One region of the Ancylobacter sp. IITR112 genome, then DNA from elsewhere that is predicted to be linked to it. Evidence: predicted binding sites of a transcription regulator. Region 1 holds the regulator's gene; the other holds the start of a gene.

Region 1 (7,555 bases):
CATGGGGAAGCGCATGCCACTCGGCGGCGGGCGGGGCGGACGGGCGGGACGCGGCATCGTTCATCGGTCGGGGGCGCTCGCTGACGTTGCGTGAACCTGAACCTAGAAGCCCGCCCTCCCCCGGCCTAGCGGAGTTTTGCGTAGAGCGCCGCGACGGCCCGCGTCAGCGCGGCGCGCGTTTGGCGAGGATGCGCTGGAGCGTGCGGCGGTGCATGGACAGGCGCCGGGCGGTTTCCGAGACATTGCGGCCGCACAGCTCATAGACGCGCTGAATATGCTCCCAGCGCACCCGGTCGGCCGACATCGGGTTTTCCGGTAGCTGGGGCTTGTAGTCGCCCTGCGCGTTGAGGGCGGCGCAGATGTCGTCGGCATCGGCCGGCTTGGCGAGATAGTCGACGGCGCCGATCTTCACCGCGTTCACGGCAGTGGCGATGTTGCCATAGCCGGTGAGGATGATGCCGCGCGCTTCCGGCCGGCGGCGCTTCAGGGCGGAAATCACGTCGAGGCCGTTGCCGTCGCCGAGGCGCATGTCGACCACGGCATAGGCGGGCGCGCTGCCTTCGACGCTGGCGAGCCCATCGGCCACGGTCTCGGCCGTGGTCACCATGAAGCCGCGGGTTTCCATCGCCCGCGCGAGGCGCTGCAGAAACGGCCGGTCGTCATCGACGATGAGCAGCGTGCGGTCCTGCGGTTCCATGGCGGTATCGAGCATCTCAACGCTTTCCATTGTGCCGGCTGCGGCCTCGCCCCGGCGGGCGGGCCCGCGCGGCGATGCGTCGCCAATTCGACTTTTGATCAAGCTTATACCCCATGGGCAGCGAGATCAAAATGTCGCAACCCCTTCTACGGCCGTGCGGCCACGCCGGTGTCGCTCTCCGCTTCACGATCACCTGATATGTCGATCAGCCCGCGCGGCCAGCGCACGCCGACAGAGGCGCCATGCGCCGGCGGGGGGCGGTTGACGAAGGTGAGCGCGGCGCCGGTGCGCTCCAGCAGCGTCTTGGCGATGAACACCCCGAGGCCGAGGCCGTTCTGGTCCTCGCCTTCCGATTCCGCGCCGCGCTTCCAGCGGTTGCGCCCCCGGCTGGTGACATAGGGCGCGCCGATGCTGTCCAGCAGCTCGATGGGAAAGCCCGGCCCGTCATCGGTGACGGAGATCGTCACCTCCTCCTCGCTCCAGCTGGCAACGATGTTGACGCGGCTTTCGGCGAAATCGACGGCATTCTCGACGATGTTGCCGAGGCCGTAGAGCAGGCCGGGATTGCGGGCGATGATCGGCTCGCCCGGGGCGCCATTGGGCAGGGTGACGGCGATGGTGATGCCGAAATTGCGGTGCGGCGCCACCACATCCTCCAGCAGATGTGAGATCGGCATGCGGTCGAAAGGCGCCTCGCCGGAATCCAGCGTGGTGAGCCGGCGCAGAATGGCGCGGCAGCGCTCGGCCTGCTCGCTCACCAGCTTGACGTCCTCGCTCAGCGGACTGTCGGGCGGCAGCGAACGTGCCAGTTCCTTCGCCACCACGGTGATGGTGGCGAGCGGCGTGCCGAGTTCATGCGCCGCCGCCGCCGCCAGTCCGTCAAGCGCGGAGAGGTGCTGCTCGCGCGCCAGCACCAGCTCGGTGGCTGCCAATGCCTCGGACAGCTCGCGCGTTTCCTCCGCCACCCGCCAGGCATGCACACCCATGAAGGCGATGGCGATGGCGAGCGCCAGCCAGATGCCGACGAGATAGAGCGTCGGCAGTTCCGGCACCTCGCCGAGCGCGCTGCTCGCCGCCCAGGGCAGCGGCATGTGCCAGAAGCCGACCAGCGCCGCGCACAGTGCCGCCAGCACGCCGAGCAGAATGGTGGTGCGCGGCGACAGCGCCGTCGCCGAGATCAGCACGGGGGCGAGAAACAGCAGCGCGAAGGGGTTGGACAGCCCGCCGGTGAGGAACAGCAGGGCGCCGAGCTGCAGGATATCATAGGCCAGCAGCCATGCCGCCTCCACATCCGACAGCCGCCGCGCGCCGGGATTGCGCAGGCGAAGCGCCAGATTGAGCCAGGCGGACAGCGCCACCACGGCAAGGCTCGCGCCGATGGGCAGCGAGAATCCCAGCAGCCACTGCACCACCACGATAGCCACGGTCTGGCCGGAAATCGCCAGCCAGCGCAGGCGGATGAGCGTATCCAGCCGCAGCCCGAAAAAGCGCTCGCCAATGGGATGATCGAGGGAAAGCGACATGAAACGGCCCCTGCGCGCACCGTTCGCGGACGGGCGCGGCCCTCTATAGCCTTTCGTGAAGCTGTCATGCGAGGGTGGAGTCGCGTTGACGCGGGCGTGAAAGAGCCTATTTATGCTGCAATGCACAAGAACGGCCAGCGAGGACCGATCACGGGGACGGTACCAAAGCGGCGCGGACGACGGAGGACAGCATGGCGATCGGCGTTTTCGGCGATATGCCCGATGCGACGGAAGCGGTAGCCTCGCCCGAGGCGACGCTGGAGGTGGCCTCGGCCCTGACACGGCCGATGTACTGGATGTTCGAACTCGGCCATGCCGCGCTCGACCCGCTGCGGGTCATGGCCGATGCCGGGCGGCTGTTCTACCGCAACCCGGCCAACCCGCTGAGCCATACCGGCTTCGGCAAGACCATGTCGGCCTCGCTGGAAATGTTCGAGCGGACGACGCGGCGCTATGGCAAGCCGGAATGGGGCATTGACGAGGTTAGCGTCGGCGGCGTCAGCGTGCCGGTCGAGATCGAGACCGTGTGGGAGCGGCCCTTCTGCAAGCTGCTGCACTTCCGCCGCGACTTCGCGCAGAAGCCGCGCCGGCCGCAGCCGCGCATGGTGATCGTCGCACCGCTGTCGGGCCATTACGCGACGCTGCTGCGCGGCACGGTGCAGACCCTGCTGACCAATCACGATGTCTACATCACCGACTGGGTGGACGCGCGCAACGTGCCGGTGTCGGAGGGGCCGTTCAGCCTCGACGACTATATCGACTACGTCATCGACATCTTCCACCATCTCGGTGGCGGGGTGCATGCGCTCGCGGTCTGCCAGCCGGCCGTGCCGGTGCTCGCCGCCGTGGCGCGGATGGAAGAGATGGGCGACCCCGACGTGCCGGCTTCCATGGTGCTGATGGGCGGGCCGATCGACACGCGCGAAAGCCCGACGGCGGTGAACCATTTCGCGGAAGAGCGCGGCATCGAGTGGTTCCAGCGCAATGTCATCACCACCGTGCCCTGGCCCAATGCCGGGGTGATGCGGCAGGTCTATCCCGGCTTTCTCCAGTTGCACGGCTTCATGGCGATGAATCTGGAGCGCCATCTGAAAGCCCATGCCGACATGTTCGGCCACCTCGTCAAGGGCGACGGCGATTCCGCCGCCAAGCACCGCGAGTTCTACGACGAATATCTCTCGGTCATGGATTTGCCGGCGGAATATTACCTGCAGACGCTGCAGACCGTGTTCATCGACCATGCGCTGCCGCGCGGGCTGATGACCCATCGCGGCGCCAGGGTCGATCCGTCGAAGATCCGCAATGTCGCGCTGCTCACCGTCGAGGGCGAGAATGACGACATTTCCGGCATCGGCCAGACGCGGGCGGCGCAAACCCTGTGCTCCGGGCTCGCCGACGACATGAAGGCGCATTACCTGCAGCCGACCGTGGGCCATTACGGCGTGTTCAACGGCTCGCGCTTCCGCGCCGAAATCGCCCCGCGCATCTCCGACTTTGTGCTCTCGCATAACTGGCCGAAGAAGGGGCACAACCAGCCGGAAAGTTGAGGGCGCCGGGAAAATAACCGCCCGTTTTCCGGCGGCGCCGGTGCCGGCGCGGTGCTAGCGTCGGGCCATGCCGACCGAAACCCTGCACGACCTGTTCGACCTCACCTTGCCGGACGCCGCCACGCTCTATCAGGCGCTGCTGGCGCGTGACGCGCGCTATGAGGGGCGCGCCTATGTCTGCGTCGCCACGACGGGCATCTTTTGCCGGCTCACCTGCCCGGCGCGCAAGCCGCTGATCGAGAATTGCAGCTTCCGCCCCACCATCGGCGCCTGCATCGAAGCTGGCTTCCGCCCGTGCAAGCGCTGCCATCCGCTGCGGCCCGCCGCTGAGGCGGACCCGATGATCGCGGCGCTGCTCGCCGCGCTCGACGCGCGCCCGGCCTATCGCTTCGGCGAGGACGACATCACCCGCATGGGCTATGACCTCTCCACCGTCCGCCGTGCCTTCAAGCGGCAATTCGGCATGACCTTTCTCGACATGGCCCGGCACCGGCGGCTGCGCGAGGGCTTCGAGACGCTGGCGCTCGGCGGATCGGTCATCGCCGCGCAGCAGGAGGCCGGCTTCCAGTCCGCCAGCGCCTTCCGCGCCGCCTTCGCCCGGCTGATCGGCTGCGCACCGGGCGAGATCGCCGGCGAGGGGCGGCTGCTCGCCGACTGGATCGGCACGCCGCTCGGCGACATGATCGCGATTTCCAGCGCCACCCATCTCCACCTGCTCGAATTCGTTGAGCGGCGCGGCCTGCCGGCGGAGATCACCCGGCTGCGCAAGGGCGCGAAGGGGGAGCTGGGGATCGGCAGCTATGCGCCAACGGAGAGCATCCGCGCCGAACTCGCGGCCTATTTCGCCGGCCGGTCGGCGGAGTTTGCCACGCCTGTCGCGCTCGACGGCAGCGCCTTCACCCGCGCCGTCTGGGCGGAACTGCGGCGCATACCGGCCGGCGCGACGGCGAGCTATGCCGACATCGCCCGCCGGATCGGCGCGCCCTCCGCCATCCGCGCCGTGGCGCGGGCGAACGGCGCCAACCAGCTCGCGCTCATCATCCCCTGCCACCGTGTGCTCGGTACTGACGGCGCCCTCACCGGCTATGGCGGCGGGCTGTGGCGCAAGCAGCGCCTGCTGGAAATCGAGGCGCACTACCGCGCCGCGCCGGCACGCACAGCCTGAGGCGGCGGGCGGTGACCGGCCGGCGGCTCGCCCGCGCTCAGTGCGCGCGGGCGAACATCTCGTTGAAGGAATAGCCGGAGCCGCGCACGGTGCGGATCGGGTCCGGCTGGCGCGGACGGTTGAGCGCCTTGCGCAGCCGGCCGACATGCACATCGACCGTACGCTCGTCGATATAAACGTCCTGCCCCCACACGCCGTCGAGCAACTGCTCGCGCGAATAGACCCGGCCGGGCGACTGCATGAGAAATTCCAGCAGGCGGAATTCCGTCGGGCCGAGATGCAGTTCCCGCCCGGCGCGGTGCACGCGCTTGGTCTCGCGGTCGAGCTCGATGTCGCCGGCCCGCAGCAAGGTGGAGATGTGCTCCGGCTTGGCGCGGCGCAGCAGCGCCCGCACCCGGGCCACCAGCTCGGGGACGGAGAACGGCTTCACCACATAGTCATCCGCACCGGTGGCGAGACCGCGCACGCGCTCGGTCTCCTCGCCGCGGGCGGTGAGCATGAGGATCGGCATCCGCTCGGTTTCCGGCCGGGCGCGCAGGCGGCGGCACAGTTCGATGCCGGAGAGGCCGGGCAGCATCCAGTCGAGGATGAGGAGGTCCGGCACGCTTTCGCGCAGCCTTGTCTCCGCCTCGTCGCCCCGCCCGACATTATCGACCGAATAGCCTTCGGATTCGAGATTGTAGCGGAGCAGGAGGGTGAGGGGCTCCTCATCCTCCACGATCAGTATGTTGGTGGGCATGATGTCGTTCCCGAGCGGTCGCGGGTCGCCGGCGTCAGGCCGGGAACGCGACGCTGGTCAGGCTGCTGGTGTCCTGCTTGGGACGCTCCTCGGTGAGAAGCTGGCCGGTCACAAGATAGTGGATGGTCTCGGCGATGTTGGTCGCGTGGTCGCCGATGCGCTCGATGTTCTTGGCGCAGAACAGCAGATGCGTGCACAGCGAGATGTTGCGCGGATCCTCCATCATATAGGTGAGGAGTTCGCGGAACAGCGAGGTGTAGAGCACATCGACCTCGCCGTCGCGCTGCCAGACTTCCAGCGCCCGCGTCTCGTCGCGGGTGGCATAGGCGTCGAGCACCACTTTGAGCTGTTCGAGCACGATGGTGGACATGTGCTCCACGCCGCGCACCAGCTTCTGCGGGTGGAACTCGCCGGTGAGGGCGAGCACACGCTTGCCGGTGTTCTTGGCGAGGTCGCCAATGCGCTCGAGATCATTGGCGATGCGCATCGCCGCGACGATCTCGCGCAGGTCGCCGGCCAGCGGCTGGCGACGGGCGATGATGAGCACCGCCTTTTCCTCGATCTCGCGCTGCAGCAGGTCGACCGGACCGTCGAGCACGATCACCTTCTGCGCCAGTTCCGTGTCGCGCTTGACCAGCGCCTGCACGGAATCGGCGACGAGGCGCTCGGACTGTCCGCCCATCTCGACGACGCTGCGGCCGAGTTCCTTGAGGTCGGTGTCGAATGACGAGACGATATGTTCGGTCATGGGGCAGGCCTCTCTCGTCGCGGGCTCAACCGAACCGGCCGGTGATGTAGTCGCGGGTGCGGGCTTCGCGCGGGTTGGTGAAAATCTCGTTCGACGCGGCGACCTCGATCAGCTCGCCGAGATAGAAGAACGAGGTGATGTCGGCGCAGCGCGCCGCCTGCTGCATGTTGTGGGTGACGATGACGATGGTGAATTCCTGCTTCAGCTCGTCGATCAGATCTTCGATCTTCGAGGTGGAGATCGGGTCGAGCGCCGAGGTGGGCTCGTCGAGCAGGATCACTTCCGGCCGCACCGCGATGGTGCGGGCGATGCACAGGCGCTGCTGCTGGCCGCCGGACATGCCGAGCGCGGAAGTGTGGAGCCGGTCCTTGGTCTCCTCCCAGATCGCCGCCTTGCGCAGGCACCACTCGACACGCTCGTCCATCTGCGCCTTGGAGAGGCGCTCATGCAGGCGCACGCCGAAGGCGATGTTGTCGTAGATCGACATCGGGAAGGGCGTCGGCTTCTGGAACACCATGCCGATGCGCGAGCGCACCACGGTGGAGTCGAGATCCTTGCTCAGCAGGTCCGCGCCGTCGAACAGGATCTTCCCTTCCGCGCGCTGGCCGGGATAGAGCTGGTACATGCGGTTGAAGATGCGCAGCAGCGTGGACTTGCCGCAGCCCGAGGGCCCGATCATCGCGGTGACGCGCTTTTCCGGGATCTCGAAATTGATGTTCTTCAGCGCGTGGTTGTCGCCGTAGAAGAAGTTCAGCTTCTCGACCTTGAGCTTGGCTTCGGCCGCCGGCGCGGTGGCGCGGTTGACGGCGGAGGCGATGTCGATCGACGTTTCAGGTGCGAAGTTCATGGTCCGTCTCACTTCATCTTCGCCAGGACGAGGCGGGAAAGGATGTTCAGGGTCAGCACCCCGACGGTGATGAGCAGGGCGCCGGCCCAGGCCAGCGCAACCCAGTCCTCGAAGGGGCTGGCCGCATATTGATAGATCGCGATCGGCAGGCTGGCCATGGGCGCATCGAGGCTGACCGACCAGCCATTATTGCCGAGCGAGGTGAACAGCAGCGGCGCGGTCTCGCCGGCGGCGCGGGCAACGGCGAGCAGGATGCCGGTGACGATGCCCGCCCGGGCGGCGCGCCAGG
Region 2 (7,555 bases), 2.9 Mb from region 1:
CGGAAGATATCTGTTGTCCGTGACGAAAAACAAGAGTACCCACATATTCAACGCCGACAGAGAGCCGCGAATACACAAAACGGCGGCACTCTTACCGGCAACGACTTCGCGAGGCCACTTCCCGGCAGGTCTCGTGAACCACGCGGGACGACGGCACGCGCTCCCTCAGCCGTCGTCCCGCGACCATTCTCCGGCGAGCGCCGCCGCGTCTCCCGCCTCCCATTTTCCTGACCACGGCGCAGGCAGCGGCCGTCCGAGCCGGGCCAGAATCCCGCAGGCGGCGGCATAGCCGGTGGCGAAAGACGCCTGCAACAGATAGCCGCCGGTCGGTGCCTCCCAATCCAGCATCTCGCCGGCGACGAACACGCCCGGCCGCGCCCGCAGCATCAGCGCGCCATCAACCATGTCCCGCCGCACGCCGCCGGCCGAGGAAATCGCCCGCTCCAGCCCGGCCATGCCGGTGACGGTGAGCGGCACTGCCTTGATGCGGGCGGCGAGCGCGGCGGCCTCCGCCGGTAACGGACCGGCTTCGCGCAGCAGGCCGGCGGCGACTGGAGAGAGGCCGGCGGCCTTGCGCAGGCGGTTGGCCATCGACTCGCCCTTGCGGCTGGCGGCCAGTCGCGCCGCGAGCACGGCGTCGCTGAAATCCGGGCGCAGATCGACCAGGAGCGTGGCCGTGCCCTCGCGGGCAATCGCCTCGCGCAGCGCGGCGGAGAGCGCGTAGACCGCCCCGCCCTCCAGCCCCCCGCCGTCGATCATCGCCTCGCCACGCACCCGTCTTTCGCCGAGCGACAGGGCAATGCGCTTGAGCGGCGCACCGGCGAAGCGGGAGCGGAATGCCTCCGACCAGACGATGCGCGCCCCGCTATTGGCTGGGCGCAGCGGGGCGATCTCCACGCCCTGCCCGCGCAGAATTTCCACCCAGCCGCCATCGCTACCGAGGCGCGGCCAACTTGCGCCGCCCAGCGCGAGCAGCACGGCATCGGCCGCGAGGCTCTCCTCGCCCGCCGGCGTGGCGAAACGCAGCGCGCCAGCCGCATCCCAGCCGCACCAGCGCTGGTTGCGCAGCAGCCGCACGCCGAGGCGGTCCAGCCGCGCCAGCCACGCCCGCAGCAGGGGCGAGGCCTTGAAGCTGCGCGGGAAAACGCGGCCGGAGGAGCCGACAAAGGTTGGCTCGCCGAGACCCTCCGCCCAGTCCCGCAGCCGGGCGGGCGGAAAGGCGTCGAGCATCGGCGCCAGCCAGTCGGCCGCTTCGCCATAGCGGGCGAGGAAGGGCGCGCGGGCTTCCGAATGAGTGAGGTTCAGCCCGCCGCGCCCGGCAATGAGGAATTTGCGCGCGGGAGAGGGCATGCGGTCATGCAGGCTCACGCGGCAGCCGGCCCCCGCCAGCACCTCGGCAGCCATCAGCCCGGCCGGGCCGGCGCCAATGATCGCTACCGTGGGATTTCGCGAGTCATCGCAAGGGTCTGGTCGCACCGGCTGAGGATCCGATTCAGGAAGGGGGAGACGGGCGGCAGGCTCATGATCCGAGTCCGGCACGATGTCCAAGCCCATGTCGCATCAACCAATTTCCGGCGTGCCAACATCGCTGATGCGCAGGCTCACCTGCGTGCGACCCTGCCAGGAATCGAGGTCGAGCGTGCCGGCGACATGCAGCAATTGCCCCCGCGCCTCCAGCAGCGCCGCGCCGAGCGGCGTGTCGACCGCCCGGAAGGCGACGGCGGAGATCACCGCGCCATCCCCGCTGCGCAGCCTCACCCGCATCTGGCCGGCATTGCCGGGCTCGGCATAGACCACGCGATGGGCGGGAAAGGCGAAGATCGGCTGCGGATTGCCGGCGCCGAACGGGCCGGCGCGCTCGATCAGTTCCACCAGTTCCGGGGTCGCCCCTGCAGCGGAAAGCGCACCGTCGATCAGCGTCTCATCCACCGCCCGGGCGTCCTCGACCGTTTTCGCCAGCGCGTCTTCGAGATAGGCGCGCAAATCACCCAGCCGCTCCCGCGCCACGGTGAGGCCGGCCGCCATGGCATGGCCGCCGCCCTTCACCAGCAGGCCGGCCTCCACCGCCCCGCGCACCGCCCGCCCGACATCGACGCCCGGAATGGAACGGGCCGAGCCGGCACCCATCTCTCCGGTGAAGGCGATGGCGAAGGCGGGGCGGCCGAACTTCTCTTTCAGCCGCGCCGCCACCAGCCCGACCACGCCGGGATGCCAGCCCTGCCCGCTGGAAAGCACCACCGCCCCCGCCCCGGCGCGGCCCAGCGCCGCCTCGGCCTCCGCCTCGGCTTCGGCGACGATGGCGCGCTCCACCTGCTGGCGCTCGGCGTTGAGGCGGTCGAGCTCGGCGGCGATCGCCTGCGCCTCGATGGGATCGCGGGTCAGCAGCAGTCTGGTGCCAAGCGTCGCATCGCCGATGCGCCCGCCGGCATTGATGCGCGGACCGAGCAGAAAGCCGAGATGCCACGCCTTGGGCGGGCCGGAGAGGCGCGCCGCGTCCATCAGCGCGGTCAGGCCGGGCCGCTCGCGCTTGCGAAGCTGGATCAGCCCCTTGGTGACATAGGCGCGGTTGAGCCCGAGCAGCGGCACGACATCCGCCACCGTACCGAGCGCGACGAGATCGAGGCTGGTGAGCAGGTTGGGCTTGCGTCGCGCGTCATTCCACCAGCCGCGTTGTTCGAGTTCGCGCAGCAGCCCGACAGCGACGACGAAGACCAGCCCCACGGCGCAGAGATGGCCGAGGCCGGAGAGATCGTCGGCGCGGTTGGGGTTCACCAGCGCGGCCACATCGGGCAGCTCCTCGCCGGCCTGGTGATGGTCGATCACCACCACGTCGAGCCCCTTTTCACGGGCGCGGGCGAAGGGCTCGAAGCTCATCGTGCCGCAATCGACCGTCACCAGCAGCGTCGCGCCGCGCTCGGCCAGCGCCTCGATGGCCGGTATGTTGGGGCCATAGCCCTCGAAGATGCGGTCGGGAATGTGGAAGGCAGGGTCGAGCCCGCCGGCGCGCAGCACTTCCACCAGCAGGGCGGTGGCTGTGGCGCCGTCGACATCGTAATCGCCGAACACCGCCACCTTCTCCCCACGCATCACCGCATCGGCGAGGCGGGCGACGCAGGCCGGCATGTCGGTCAGCGTGTCGGGATCGGGCAGCAGACGCTTCACTGTCGGGTCGAGCCAGGCTTCCACCTCGTCGAGGGCGACGCCGCGCCCGGCCAGCACGCGGGCGAGGATTTCCGGCACGCCGTGGCGCTGGACGATGGCGAGCGTGGTCTGTGCGCCGCGCGCGTCCAGCCGCTCGCGCCAGAAGCGGCCGGTGACCGAACGGGACACGCCGAGAAAGGGACGCGGCGGCGGGGCGGCGGTGGGAAGGACAAGACTCATGGCGCGCAGGATAAGCCCGAACAACGCGCCCGCGTCGAGAGCTTCCCGCGCCGCCCCCCGCTGCGCCGCGTCACGGGCATGTCACGCTGCCGTAACGCGAGGGACATGGGCGGCGGGCAGAAGGCGCTCTCCGGCCTCGCGCCGCATGCTGAAAAGGACCCCCCATGACCCGCCGCTTCCGCCTCTCACTACTCGCCGGCGCCGCCCTCGCCGTGCTCGCCACGGGCGCCCGCGCCGACGAGACCTTTCCCGCCACGCTCGCCGGCCATGCCGTGCTGCCGGCGGAAACCTTCATCGCCATGCCGGACGACGCGCCGGCGGACCTGAAGGTCTCCGGCAAGTTCACGACCGGCACGCGCGTCGATGCCGTCGGCACGGTGGAAGGCAAGTCCGCCGGCCGCCCCACCGGCGTCAAGCTGCCCTTCCAGGGCCAGCCGGTGCAGGGCCATTCCGGCATCAAGGTGATGCCGGATGGCAGCTTCTGGATCATCACCGATAACGGCTTCGGCTCGAAGGCCAACAGCCCCGACGCGGCGCTGTTCCTGCGCCACTACACGGTGGACTGGGCCACCGGCACGTTCCAGCCGGTCGAGACCATCTTCCTCACCGATCCCGACAAGAAGGTACCGTTCCGCATCGTCCATGAGGGCACCGAGAAGCGCTATCTGACCGGCGCCGATTTCGATATTGAGAGCTTCCAGATCATCGGCGACGATATCTGGATCGGCGAGGAGTTCGGCCCCTATCTGATCAAGGCGGACAAGAGCGGCAAGGTGCTCGCTTTGTTCGAGACGGTGGCCGGCGAGACCCCGGTGCGCTCGCCCGACCATTACGCCGTCGCCTCCCCCGCCGCGCCGAACGCGCCCGCCACCTTCAACGCCCGCCGCTCCAAGGGCTATGAGGGCATGGCGGCCTCCAAGGACGGCAAATATCTCTACGCCCTGCTCGAAGGCCCGCTGTGGGACGCCGACAAGAAGGACTGGCAGAAGACCGCCGACGGCAAGGAATTCCTGCCGATCCTCGAATTCGACGTGGCGAACCAGAAGTGGACCGGCCGCATGTGGCAATACGTTCTGGAACAGAACGGCAATGCCATCGGCGACTTCAACATGATCGACGGCACCACCGGCCTCATCATCGAGCGCGACAATGGCGAGGGCACGGCCGACAAGGCCTGCGCCGCCGGGACCAAGGGGTCGGACTGCTTCCACGACCTCGCCAAGTTCAAGCGCATCTACAAGATCGAGCTGACCGACGCCAATGCCGGCCAGCCGGTGCGCAAGATCGGCCATATCGACCTGATGAAGATCGCCGATCCGGACAAGAAGGCACGCAAGCCGCTCAATGACGGCGTGCTGACCTTCCCCTTCTTCACCATCGAGAATGTCGACGTGGTTGACGCCAGCCACATCGTCGTCGGCAACGACAACAACCTGCCCTTCTCCTCCTCGCGCGATCCGGCGAAGGCGGATGACAACGAGCTGATCCTGCTGGAAGTCGGCGAGTTCCTGAAGGCGAAGTGAGCCGAACGGACAAAGACAGGCCGGGGCGGCGACGTTCCGGCCTTCGTCCGCTCACGCCGTGTCGGGCAGAGTGGGGTCGGGCAGGTTGGGCGGACGGCGCAGGATGAGCGCGACACCCGCCACCATGATGAGTGCGCCGGCGATCTTCACCGGCGAGGGATCGTCACCGATCAGCAGGATGCCGAAAGCCACGGTGAGCAGCGGATTGAGCATCGAGAAGGGCACGACGGCATTGATGGGATGGCGCTGCAGCAGCCAGTACCAGATGCCATAGGCGAGGATGGACGAGGCAATGGCGCTGTAGGCGACGCTGAACCAGCCCGGCCAGCCCGCCGTCAGCACCATGCCCCACCGATCCCCCTCGAAAAACCACGACAGCACGAGGATCTGCGGAATCGCGAACAGCGACGACCAGCCCATGATGGTCATCGGGCCGGTGCCCTTGAGCTGCTTGATGATGAGATTGGTCACCGCCCAGCCGGTGGCGCTGACCACCAGCAGGAACAGCGCCAGCGGCGGCGGAAGGGTGGGACCGAGGGCGAGCACGAAGATGCCCGCCACCGACACGGCCAGCCCGGCGAGGCGGACCTTGCCGAGCCGTTCCTTCAGCACCAGGCAGGCGAGCAGGGTGGCGATCGGCGCACCCAACTGGATGATGACGGCGCTGGTACCGGCCTCCGAATCGGCCAGCGCGGCGAAGAGCAGGCCGAAATGCACGGTGCCGAAGGTGAAGGACACCAGCAGCACGCCGGGCACCTGGTCGCGGCGCAGATGCAGCACCGGGCACAGCAGCAGCGCCACCAGCGCGAAGCGCAGCGCGCTCATCATCATCGGCGGAATTTCCGCGATGCCCTGCTTGATGACGATCATGTTAAGGGCCCACACGCAGATGACGGTGAGCGCGAGCAGCTTGTGCTTGAACGGCATGGGACCGGGACGGCAGGAGGCAGGGAGACGGCCCGCAGACGGGCGCGGGAGACGGCGCGAGTCGCGCGCCGTTCCTGGCTGATAGGCCACCGCCCCGCCGCTGCAAAGACCCCTGGCGCCCATGCCTGTCCTGCGCGGCTGTCATGTCGCCCTCGGCGGGGATGGGCGACGCTCGGCAGCTCACGGGTTGCGCGGGCGCGCCGGCCCATTATGGTGCGCGCCATGCTGAACCTGTCTCTGCTCGGTCGTCTCGCCTTCGCCCATGCCGCGCCGTCGAAGCCGGCGCTGGCGCCCGGCCGTCACGATCTCGGCCTGTTCGAGACCCGCGACGCCGTGCTGATCGTGCCGGAGGGGATCGACCCCGCACGGCCGACCCCCATGGTGACGCTGTTCCATGGCGGCGGCGGCAGCGCCGAGAAGATCCTGCCGATGCTGCGCCGCCATGCCGAGACGCGCGGCTTCCTGCTGCTGGTGCCGCAATCGCTGCTGCCGACCTGGGACATCGTCATCGCCGGCAACGGGCCGGACCTTGAGCGGCTCGACCTCGCGCTGGCCGAAGTGGCGTCGCGTTTTAGGCTCGACCCCACCCATTTTGCCTTTGCCGGCCATTCCGATGGCGGCAGCTATTCGCTCTCCACCGGGCTGAGCAATGGGCGCGTCGTCACCCATATCCTCGCCTTCTCCGCCGGTTTCATGACCGTGCTGGCGCAGGAGGGCGCGCCGAAAGTGTTCATCGCCCACGGCCAGAACGACACCCAGACACCGATCAACACCGCCGGCCGCTCTCATGCCGCGAAGCTCCGCCCGGCCGGCTATGAGCTGACCTATATCGAGCACCCCGGCCCGCACGCCTCGCAGCCGGACATGGTGCAGCTCGGGGTGGATTATTTCCTCAAGGACGCGGCGAAGGCGGGCTGAGCCCCCTCGCAGCGACACGAAAAAGGCCGGCGCGAGGCCGGCCTTTCCGTCTGTCGTCGCAGGGGGCGAAGGCGCTCAGGCGACCTTCTTCACCGTCTTGGCGATCTCGGCCACCTTGGCGTCGAACGAACCGATGAGCGCACCGAACTCGGCGGGGCTGCCCTTCAGCGCGGTGGCGAGGTCGGACGCCCAGGTGCTGTTGCGCAGGGTGAATGTGGTGGTGGCGGAGGAGCCATACTTCTTGGCCAGCCGGTCGGCGACCTTGAACGGGATCGGCTCGGCGGCCATGTAGGTGGTCGTCGGATGCTCCTTCACGAAGGCCGCATAGGCCTCGGCGACCTCGGTGTACTTATCTTCGCCGATAAGGCCGACGATCTTCGACTGCAGGGCGGGGATCTCGGAGTGAGGAGCGGGCATGGGTCGTTCCCTTGGCAATTGGCTTGGCGTTCGGGTGCCCGGCGCCCCTGAGCGGCGCGCCTTGGCACGGCTCTGGTATACAGCACACCGCGCGCAGGCCAAAGCGTGAGTTGCACACCCCTCCCGGCAGAAGGCGAAACGAGAACGGGGCGCCATGGCGCCCCTGGTTAAGATCCGTCATCCCGGCCGCAGCGCGGCGAAGAGCCGGGATCGCTCTCCCTTCCGCATGCGATCCCGGATCGGCCTCCGGCCGTCCGGGATGTCAGCACGCATGTGGCGGCTCAGCCGAGATGGAATTTCGAGAGGTCGCGATGCTCGGCCTCGATCCAGCGCACCGTGCCGGTGGCGGAGCGCATGACGACGGTGTGGGTCTTCACCACGCCCTTCTC

What was found. The regulator PhoB, encoded in region 1, activates phosphate uptake and scavenging genes when phosphate is short. The targets are predictions, from matches to a motif close to TGTCATNNANCTGTCAT.
Positions count from the first base shown of each region.
Region 2: a site for PhoB is predicted at 3,461-3,477, ahead of AAC979_RS05270 (esterase-like activity of phytase family protein). Genes of this name have one in related genera too.

Region 1 covers NZ_JBGCUS010000001.1:4,055,866-4,063,420, reverse strand. The annotation lists gene AAC979_RS19325 (HAD-IC family P-type ATPase) at 1-64, opposite strand, end outside; gene AAC979_RS19320 (ActR/PrrA/RegA family redox response regulator transcription factor) at 164-727, opposite strand; gene AAC979_RS19315 (ActS/PrrB/RegB family redox-sensitive histidine kinase) at 844-2,220, opposite strand; gene AAC979_RS19310 (polyhydroxyalkanoate depolymerase) at 2,412-3,767, shown strand; gene AAC979_RS19305 (bifunctional transcriptional activator/DNA repair enzyme AdaA) at 3,835-4,932, shown strand; gene phoB (phosphate regulon transcriptional regulator PhoB) at 4,970-5,671, opposite strand; gene phoU (phosphate signaling complex protein PhoU) at 5,706-6,419, opposite strand; gene pstB (phosphate ABC transporter ATP-binding protein PstB) at 6,445-7,266, opposite strand; gene pstA (phosphate ABC transporter permease PstA) at 7,275-7,555, opposite strand, start outside.
Region 2 covers NZ_JBGCUS010000001.1:1,169,043-1,176,597, reverse strand. The annotation lists gene AAC979_RS05280 (TIGR03862 family flavoprotein) at 166-1,554, opposite strand; gene recJ (single-stranded-DNA-specific exonuclease RecJ) at 1,561-3,381, opposite strand; gene AAC979_RS05270 (esterase-like activity of phytase family protein) at 3,546-4,904, shown strand; gene AAC979_RS05265 (DMT family transporter) at 4,956-5,831, opposite strand; gene AAC979_RS05260 (alpha/beta hydrolase) at 6,054-6,749, shown strand; gene AAC979_RS05255 (hypothetical protein) at 6,825-7,166, opposite strand; gene glpX (class II fructose-bisphosphatase) at 7,448-7,555, opposite strand, start outside.